3 regions of the Limosilactobacillus vaginalis genome follow, and region 1 is predicted to be linked to each of the others. Evidence: riboswitches for the same ligand, from Rfam matches in the RefSeq annotation. Region 1 holds a riboswitch; each other region holds the start of a gene.
What was found. A riboswitch is a leader RNA that binds a small molecule or an ion and turns the genes downstream of it on or off. The one in region 1 is predicted to bind thiamine pyrophosphate.
Positions count from the first base shown of each region.

Region 2: another riboswitch for thiamine pyrophosphate. It lies ahead of thiM (hydroxyethylthiazole kinase); the one in region 1 lies ahead of cytX (putative hydroxymethylpyrimidine transporter CytX).
Region 3: another riboswitch for thiamine pyrophosphate. It lies ahead of N4627_RS08435 (ECF transporter S component); the one in region 1 lies ahead of cytX (putative hydroxymethylpyrimidine transporter CytX).

Region 1 is NZ_CP104399.1:780,394-783,659, reverse strand. It holds gene N4627_RS03835 (DUF896 domain-containing protein) at 1-12, opposite strand, end outside; gene lexA (transcriptional repressor LexA) at 186-818, shown strand; gene cytX (putative hydroxymethylpyrimidine transporter CytX) at 865-2,037, opposite strand; TPP riboswitch at 2,118-2,226, opposite strand; gene N4627_RS03820 (hydroxymethylglutaryl-CoA synthase) at 2,242-3,266, opposite strand, start outside.
Region 2 is NZ_CP104399.1:927,900-931,165, reverse strand. It holds gene N4627_RS04550 (LysR family transcriptional regulator) at 1-309, shown strand, start outside; gene N4627_RS04545 (patatin-like phospholipase family protein) at 373-1,227, shown strand; TPP riboswitch at 1,263-1,370, shown strand; gene thiM (hydroxyethylthiazole kinase) at 1,435-2,214, shown strand; gene thiD (bifunctional hydroxymethylpyrimidine kinase/phosphomethylpyrimidine kinase) at 2,236-3,057, shown strand; gene thiE (thiamine phosphate synthase) at 3,047-3,266, shown strand, end outside.
Region 3 is NZ_CP104399.1:1,725,318-1,728,583, forward strand. It holds gene N4627_RS08425 (NAD(P)/FAD-dependent oxidoreductase) at 1-505, opposite strand, end outside; gene N4627_RS08430 (nucleoside hydrolase) at 627-1,583, shown strand; TPP riboswitch at 1,633-1,722, shown strand; gene N4627_RS08435 (ECF transporter S component) at 1,785-2,342, shown strand; gene N4627_RS08440 (ABC transporter ATP-binding protein) at 2,348-3,266, shown strand, end outside.

The DNA.
Region 1 (3,266 bases):
AGATTCAGCCATAATTATCTCCTCACCTTTCAGATATCCTTAATTTAACTATTTATCTTGATCTTAGCTAACTTAATAACTATTTTCAAGATATGTACTAACTTCTCCGCGAACGTACGTTTGAAAGTTGACGATTACTATGATATTCTAGACTTAATAATAATCTAGCCAAATGAGGTGTCAAAATGGCAAAAGCAGCAAGTCAAAAACAAATTGCCGTATTAAGTTGCATTTATAAACACGTTAAGGATCACGGGTACCCACCAACAGTCCGTGAAATCTGCGGAATCGTTGGGCTTTCCTCAACCTCCACTGTTCATTCTCACCTAAACAATCTAATCAAGGAAGGCTACTTACAAAAGGATCCCTCCAAGCCACGGGCACTTGAGATTACTAAACAGGGATTAGATCTCCTGGGAATTGAACCAGAGCAAAAAGAGATCCCAATGATCGGTGTTGTTACCGCAGGGCAGCCTATTTTAGCGGTAGAAGACACTACAGATTATTTTCCTTTACCACCTTCAATTAAAGATGCCTCTGGATTATTCATGTTAAAAATTCACGGCACCAGTATGATCAAAGCCGGAATTCTTGATGGTGATGACGTAATCGTTCGTAAGCAATCAACCGCTAAAGATGGCGAGATTGTAATTGCAATGACAAGTGATAATGAAGCTACTTGCAAACGGTTCTATAAAGAACCAGAAAACCACCGCTTCCGGCTTCAACCTGAGAACGATGCGATGGCGCCCATTTATCTGGATAACGTTACTATCCTTGGTAAGGTTATTGGTCTATACCGTGACCACATTTTCTAAACTTCCCTTTAATTAGCAATGTTTCTTTATTGAGGGTAGGAATGAACTAATAATTTTGTTCATTCCTGCCTTTTTTGTGATCGACAATCCACACCAAAAAGATCACAATCAAAATATCAGGCAACGTATTTCCTACGGGAAGATCTACTAACATCAAGCAGCGGTATACTATAAAACCAACTAGCCATAAGGCAAAATGATTCCAACTAATCCAACGATCCTTATTGTTAAGGCGAAGAACAAATCGATCCATAATCTGAATCGCAATCATTGGAGTAAAGACTGAGCTAATAATGTAAAGAAAGTTACTAAAATTATCCATCGGCAAAACGATTGCGCCAAGGCTACCAATACTAGTTACAATAATCGCTGTTAAACGTGAAGACCACTTAACCTTTAATGTTTGTGCAGAGACTCCTGCAGAATAGGCATCCATAAACGTTGTAGTGACTGTTGACAGGAGGACAATAATCAGGCCACTAATCCCAACGCCAGCACTAACCATTATTTTAGCAATATCTGTCTGCCCGGTTAATAAGGTTGCGCCAAGGCCGACAATTGCCATCCAACAGCTAATGACACCATAAGTGATTGCACTAACTCCACTCGCTTGGATCGGGTTTTGGGCAGCCGAAGTATAATCAGAAATTAAGGGAAGCCAGGATAGGGGCATCGAAACGGCTAATTCTAATCCTTGTCCAAATGATAATGCCCCTAAATGATTATTTACATGTGGTTCAGCAAAGATTAAATAGCACAACCAAACCGTTAAAAGTAATAAAGCAGTTAAGGCAACGGTGTTCAGCCATTTTAAGCGACGAATCCCGATAATTAACCACACTATGATTAGGAAGCCAATCAATCCGCACCATAGTGGTCGGCCCAATTTCCAAAGACCATTAGCCGCTAGCGAACCATCATAAATCATGATTCCCGTCCAGCCAATCAATTGTAAAACATTTAGACTAGCAAAAAAGATTCCACCAAATTGGCCAAAACTGATTTTTACCGATTCCATCGCACTAATCCGCAACTGGCCACCGATTATTCCAGCAAGAAACAGCAACCCACAGCCAATCAAATGACCTAAGATAATGGCCACTATTCCCTTGGCCATCCCCAATGGTGCTAAGTAAGTTCCTGTCAGGATCTCCGCAATTGATATTCCCGCGCCGCACCAAATCATTCCGTTTTCTACTAGTGATGTCTTATGTTGCATCAGTTCCACCATCCTTTTATTGATTAGCGAAACTTGATCTTGATAAAGAAAAATCGACCAGGCACCTACCTGATCGATTTTAAAATTCTTAACCGAATTCCCTCCGTTGGCATTATCCAAATCAGGTCCCATGGGTCGAAGATCACATCTTCCTCTCAGCCTGTTATACAAGCTCCCCGTTTGTGTTAATTATATTGTAACACTTTATTTCTTTTCCTGATAAATCCGTTTGTGCTCCTTTTGACCCTTTAATATAAACAGTGCTGGATCTGATTGCCAATCTAATTCAACATCATCCTGGTTCATCCCCAGCTGTGAGTTGAACTGCTTCTCATATTCAGCAATTGAAACCTGATGACGATTTGCTAGATCATCCTTAACGTCACTCAAGTATTTTTCAAAGTGAGGCTGAAGAATCCCACTGTAGAATTCACCTTCTGCTCCGGAACCGTAACTAAAAAGACCAATCCGGTCCCCAGGATTAACCTGACCATTTTGCAACAATGACATTACTCCAAGGTAAAGTGAACCAGTATAGAGGTTTCCTACCTCACGACAGTACTTTTGACTTGCGGTCAGCTGCTCACGCATTTTGTCAGCAACCGGTGATTGATTGTCCTTGAGAAGCACCTCCAATGCCTTCTTCCCCATCTTGGTAAATGGCAAATGGAAAGTTAAGGCAGCAAAATCATCTAATTGGCGTCCGGTCATTTGTTGATAGCGTTGCCAGCATTGGAGGAAAAAGTCAACGTAAACATTAGTCGAGTATTTGCCATCCACATTTGCTTCGGTTGCGTAAAGTGGCCGCCAAAAATCCATAACATCCTTTGTATATGAAACCGTAGTATCCTCAAGAGTCAAGATGTGAGGGTCAGCAGAAATCAACATTGCGATTGCCCCAGCCCCTTGGGTAACCTCACCAGGTGTTTTCAACCCATAACGAGCAATATCAGCTGCAATTACTAAGACTGTCGACTGAGCATTCATCGCAACTAATCCCTTAGCAAACTGAATCCCTGCCGTTGCCGAATAACAGGCTTCCTTTAGTTCAACTGCACGGGTAAAATCATCCAGTCCCAAAAGATGTTTGATATAAATGGCACTTGCTTTAGAATTATCAATCCCTGATTCAGTAGCAACAATCACAGTGGAAAGATGTTTTTTGTCATCTTTGGATAAAAGCTTCTTGGCAGCTGCTGCTCCTAAAGTAACAATATCTTGAGTTGGTG
Region 2 (3,266 bases), 150 kb from region 1:
ATCGCCCCTACCCGGAATATTGTCCGTGATGAAATCAGTGATGTATTAAAATTAGACCAAACAAAGCTGAATATCATGGCAACAAATAACCTGCCAAGCAACGCCTACGAACTGCTAAAAGCCGGTAACTATTATATGTTGGGAATTGAAGGAATTGTTAACTCATTCCACGATCCTGAATTAACGTTTATCCCCTTCTCACCGCACAAAGAGACTGGTCACGTTCTTGCATGGCGAAAAAACACGGTCGTTACTCCCGTAATGGAAAAGTTTCTTCAAGAATTTGCTGATCTAACAGAAAAATTTTGAAAGATTGAATTTATAAAATAAACGACTTACAATAAATTATCATTATCCTAAGGAGTGAAATCAATGCTATATAACGCAGCACTAGTTCTTGAAGGTGGCGCTTTTCGGGGACAGTATACCGCTGGTGTCTGTGACACGTTCCTCGCTAACCACATTGAGTTTAGCAGTGTCATTGGAGTTTCCGCGGGTTCGCTGAACGGTGTTAATTTTGTGGCTAAACAGTACGGTCGAGCAGCTAATATTAATATTGATCACCGTCATGACCGAGATTACATTTCCATGACCCGGCTCTTCAAACGTCAAGTAATCAACATGAACTACTTGTTTGAAGATCATGGACTTTCATGGCAAAACTTCGATGAACGAGCCTATATAAGATCTGCTTCACACTTCACTGCCGTCGCAACTAAACTCCAAGACGGTAAAAAAGCACTCTTTACAGACTTAACGGGGGAAAAGTTAAAACAAGTTTTGATCGCTTCTTGTTCAATGCCGTTTATGATGGATCCAGCACCCACTCCTGATGGGCTTTGCCTGGATGGTGGAATTGCGGATTCAATTCCCTTTGATGTTGCTCAAGAACAAGGCTATGATAAAATTATCGTTGTCCGGACGCGTGATATTAGTTACCGAAAGAAGCCATCAAGTCGACCAGTTTGTCAGTTATATCGCCGTTATTTTAAGGATTATCCCCAGTTTGCTGAAGCAGGGATCCTTCGTCCAGAGGTTTATAACCAACAAGTAGCACAAATTGAACACCTCAGAAGGACAGGCCAAATCTTTAATATTGCACCTCAACATCCCATCAAGGTTGGTCGAGTTGAAAGTAACGTTAAAAAGATCCGTAAATTATACGAAACCGGTCAACAAGAAGCCCGGCAACTATTGCCAAGCTTGATTGACTATCTTAATGCTTAAAACCGCTTTCTATGTTATTATAATAGTATGTTAATAAACAGCATTAGGGGTGTCTGTTTGCCAGACTGAGATGTATTAAGATATATGGACCCTTGAGAACCTGTTAAGCTAGTACTTGCGAAGGAAAATGCTAACTCAATATTTAAAAACTAGAGCTGTTAGTTAACTATAAAAACTAGCAGCTCATTTTTTCTAGGAAGTGAGATTTTGACCAAGTTACAACTAGAATTACTAGAGCGAGTTCGTCAGCAAAACCCGGTTGTTCTAACAATCCCTAACATGGTAACGCCAGACAAGGTAGCTGATGGACTGAGTACGATTGGTGCTTCACCCATTATGTCCCTAGCACCACAAGAAGCAGCAGAAATGGTGAAATTAGCTGATGCAATTACGATTAATCTAGGAACCATTCACGAAGAACAGGCTAACGAGATTACAACGATCCTCAAAAATAACCAAGATCAAAAGCCAATGGTGCTTGATCCGGTTGCGATCGGTGCTAGTCATTACCGGTTAGCTTTTGCAAAACAATTATTACAAGATCACCACTTTACTGTTATTCGAGGAAACGCTGGTGAAATTGCTGCTTTAGCGAATGTTAACTGGCATTCACGAGGAATTGACGGTGGAAGCGGACAAGCTGATCTTCACGAGATCGCTAAAGTAGTTGCTCATCAATATCATTGTATTGTCGCCCTTACTGGTAAATCAGATATTGTAACGGATGGCAATAATACTTTTGTTAATCTGCTTTCTACTAGTTATTTCGTAACTAATGTGGGAAGCGGTGATGTTCTTTCTAGTGTTATTGCTGCTTATCTCGGTGTCAGCAAGGATTATTATGCAGCTGCCTGCACAGCAACTAAAGTTTTTACTGCCACGGGAGTCAAGGCGGCTAGAGAGTCAACCGGCTTTGGTCAATGGCAAACCAAATTCCGGGATGAACTAGCAACAATTAATTCCAGCGAAGTTCTTTCAGTATTGTAATAAATAAAGGAGTTAATAATAATGACGAATGATTTTCCTCAAGCTCTAACGATTGCTGGTACTGATTCTGGCGGTGGTGCCGGAATCTCTGCTGATTTTAAAACAATACAAATGCGTGGTGTCTTTGCCACAATGGTTGTTGTTGCGGTAACAGCTCAAAATACCCTTGGCGTTCAGGATGCCCTAGCAATGCCACCAAAATTAATTGATGAACAGTTTTCCTCCCTAGCTGCTGATTTTAAGATCCGGGCTTGCAAAACGGGAATGTTAGCTGATCCTCTCCGCGTTAAAACCGTTGTCAACAACCTCAAGCGATATGATTTTGGTCCATTAACGGTAGATCCCGTGATGATTGCTAAAGGTGGTGCTAAACTTTTAAGTGATGATGCAATTAGTGTGGTTCGTGAACAACTATTACCACTTGCTGATTTGATCACACCTAACCTTCCAGAAGCTGAAGAATTAGCTCAAATGCAGATCACAACAGAAGCTGAAATGGAAGCTGCCGGACAACGTCTTCAATCGATGGGAGCCAAGAACGTTCTGGTTAAGGGTGGTCATTTTTCAAGTGATGATGAAGCAAACGACTTTGTATTATTAGCTGATGGTCACTCATTTTGGATGACTGCCAAGCGGAAGCAAACTCGGAATACTCATGGTACTGGTGATACTATTTCTTCTTGTATCACTGCTGAACTCGCTAAGGGCAAATCAATGGAAGACGCCCTCAAAATTGGAAAGGCCTATGTTGAAGCTACGATTAAGCAAGGCATTAATGTTGGTCACGGTCATGGCCCGCTAAACCATTGGGCAAAAATAAGGAGCGATAATAATGAACTTTAATCCAAAAATGTTACAAATATACCTTGTCGGCGGAACTCAAGATACCCACCACGATTCCTACGAATTCCTCGCTAAAGTAGAAGAAGCAATGCAAGCTGGAATTACCGCATTTCAATATCGAGAAAAAGACAGTTCAACCATGACTGCTGATGCACAACTAGTTATGGCAAGGCGCCTAGTCGAAATGGGAAACCGCTACTCAATCCCTG
Region 3 (3,266 bases), 940 kb from region 1:
TTAATGCAATATCAATGGCTGAATTACCGCCACCCAAAACCGCTACTCGTTTGTCAGCAAAGTCATCACGGTGAGTAACAAAGTAGTGAAGCTGGTTGCCCTCAACCTCATCTACTCCATCAAGAGCCAATTTTCGGGGCTTAAATGCGCCATTTCCTAAGGCAATCACAATTGCCCGGGAATGAGAAACTCGGCCAGCACTCTTAACTGTAAATGTCCCGTCTGCTTCCTTTACAACATCCTCAACGGTCTCATTTGTAAACTGGTCAACCGGAGCTACCGCAAGTTGCTTTTGCAGCTGACTTACTAATTCGTGTCCCGTTACTCCTGGAAGTCCTGCAACGTCCCAGATTTGTTTTTCCGGATAAAGAGCATTAACTTGGCCGCCAAGTTGGGGCAAGCTTTCGATCAATTGGGCGTTTAATTCATGGAGTCCACAATAAAAGGCTGCAAACATTCCTGCAGGTCCGCCACCAATAATTGTAATGTCATACATTTTTGCCATTCGCCATGGCTCCTCTCTATTCTTTTTTCTTATTGTAATTGATTTTTGCTGAAATTAAAATTGCGGGGCCAGCATCATTTAGCTATCATTAACATAAACTAGCTAACTGGAGGAAAATATCATGGCCACTAAAAAAATGATCCTGGATCTAGATACAGGGGTCGATGATGCGTTAGCTCTTGCGTATGCAATTGCTGACCCCAACATTGACTTAATCGGAGTTGTTGCTTCTTACGGTAATAACTTATTAGATCAAACCGCTAAGAACTCATTACAGCTGCTTGAATTACTCGGCCAAGACATCCCCGTTTTCAAGGGACTTAGCCACTCAAGCACTACTGATCATTTTACAGTCATGCAGGTCAGCAAGGAGATTCACGGAAATAACGGAATCGGTGATATTTCACTTCCTGAACCGCGTCACCAAGTTCAAACTAAAGACGGTGTTGATTTTATCATTGAAGCGGCTCATCAGTACAGTAAAGACCTCATTGTCGTTCCGACTGGTCCATTGACAAACCTTGCTGCTGCACTACATCGGGATCCGCAGATCAGTCGCTTAATCGGTAATGTTACTCTAATGGGCGGGGCGTTGACAGTCGAAGGAAATGTTAGTGAAGTTGCTGAGGCCAATATTAATCAAGACGCTGAAGCTGCTAACGAGGTCTTTACCAGTCAATTACCAATCACAATGGTTGGCCTTGACGTTACTTTGCGGACACTCCTCACAAAAAAAGAAACTCAGCAGTGGCGTAATTTGGGAACACCGGCTGGAATTGCCTATGCTGAACTCACTGATTTCTACATTGATGCCTACTATCGGTTAGGGATCGATAAGCATGGCTGTGCAATTCATGATCCGCTGGCAGTCGGCGTGGCAATTGACCCATCATTTGTAACCACCCTTGCTCTGCCAATGAAAGTTATTACTAGCGAACATAATTATGCCCGGACAATCGGTGATAAGATGCGGTTAAATGAACCCCATCCAAATGTTAAGGTTGCAATTAACGTTAACCAAGAACGATTCGTTCCCGTCTTTATGAACCACCTGACTAATCTTTTAGCCAATCACTAAATTAACTGTCGAAGAATCTGTTTTTGTTGTATGATAGTAACAAAAGAAAATCATTTGTCTGGGGTGCCACTTGGCTGAGATTAGACCCATTGAACCTGTCTAGATAATACTAGCGAAGGAAGCGCGTTTTTAATCAACCAATTAAGGGACCATGACATTTTTTGTCACGGTTCTTTTTCTTTCCCCAAGAAAGGAATCATTATGTTTCATCAATTTCACTTAAAAGATATTATTCTCTTAGCAATCATCGGAATCGTTTTTGGAGTAATCTACTTAGCAACTGGCCTGCTTTATAACGGTTTAACAATTGCCTTGACTCCCTTTGGCTATGGACCAATGGCTAACGATATTACATTAGGGATTTGGTGTATGGCTGGCCCGTTAGCTGGTTTTATGCTCCGCCTTCCCGGTGCCTCATTTCTCGGTGAATTTCTCAGTGCCGTAGTGGAAATGCTCCTCGGTGATCAATGGGGCGTAACCACCCTGCTCTCGGGTCTGGTTCAAGGAATCGGGACCGAACTTGGTTTTACCTTAACGCTTTATAAAATATACAATTGGGTAACATTACTTCTCTCCGCAACAACTACCACGATTCTGACATTTGCCTGGGATTGGTTCCGGAATGGTTACAGCCATTTCCCATTTTCAATGTTAATTGTGATGTTAATTGTTCGCTGGCTATCAATGTTTTTCTTCACCGGTGTCCTCGTTAAACTCATCGTTAACCTGTTAAACAGAAGTCACGTTCTTTCGAGGTAGAATGAATGGAATCAATAGCTATTCAACATCTGACATTCTCATATAAAGGTGACCAGCCGATCCTTAACGACGTCTCCCTTGAGTTGCCACTTCATACTTCAATCATCTTCAGCGGACCCGTTGGCAGTGGAAAAACTACCCTGTTAAAGTTGATCGCTGGCCTACTTCCAAAATACGGTGGCAACTGTTTAGGGAAAGTCATCATTCCCCATGGGCAACGGATTGGGATGCTCTTTCAAGATCCAGCAATGCAATTCACAATGGATACCCCACAACATGAATTAGAATTTACCCTAGAGAATCTTCAAATTCCTCACGAAGAAATTAACAAGCAGGCAAGGGATGCCCTGGCCTTTGTTGGTTTAGAAAAGCTTTCCCAGCAAAAACTAACTACCCTTTCCGGTGGTCAATTACAGCGGGTTGCGTTGGCAATTACAATTGCAATGAAAGCAGAGATCATTTTACTCGATGAACCTTTTTCAAGTATTGATGAAGCTAACCGGCTGTTTCTCCTTCAAAAACTAACCCAGCTTCAAAATGAAAATGGCACAACAATCATTATCAGCGAGCACGATCTCCATAATTACCAAAATTTTAGCCAGCTTGTTGTTCAGTTCCACGACTCTAAAGCCACACTTCTTTCACCGCAAAATAGCTTGACACTGTTAGAAAATGCTAACCACCAGCATAGTAGCAAGCTGATCACCAAAATTCCCCCGCTAACTGCTAATATCGTTATGAAGTTAAAAGACTATGCTATAAGTCGTAATCAAACTTCCCTTATTAAGCCCACCAGCTTAAATATTATTCAAAACAAAGTTACCTTACTAACTGGTGCTAGCGGTGCGGGAAAATCAACTCTTCTTAAATCGATTGCTAAGTTAACTCCCTACCAAGGAGAAATAACGTATAAGGATCAAAACA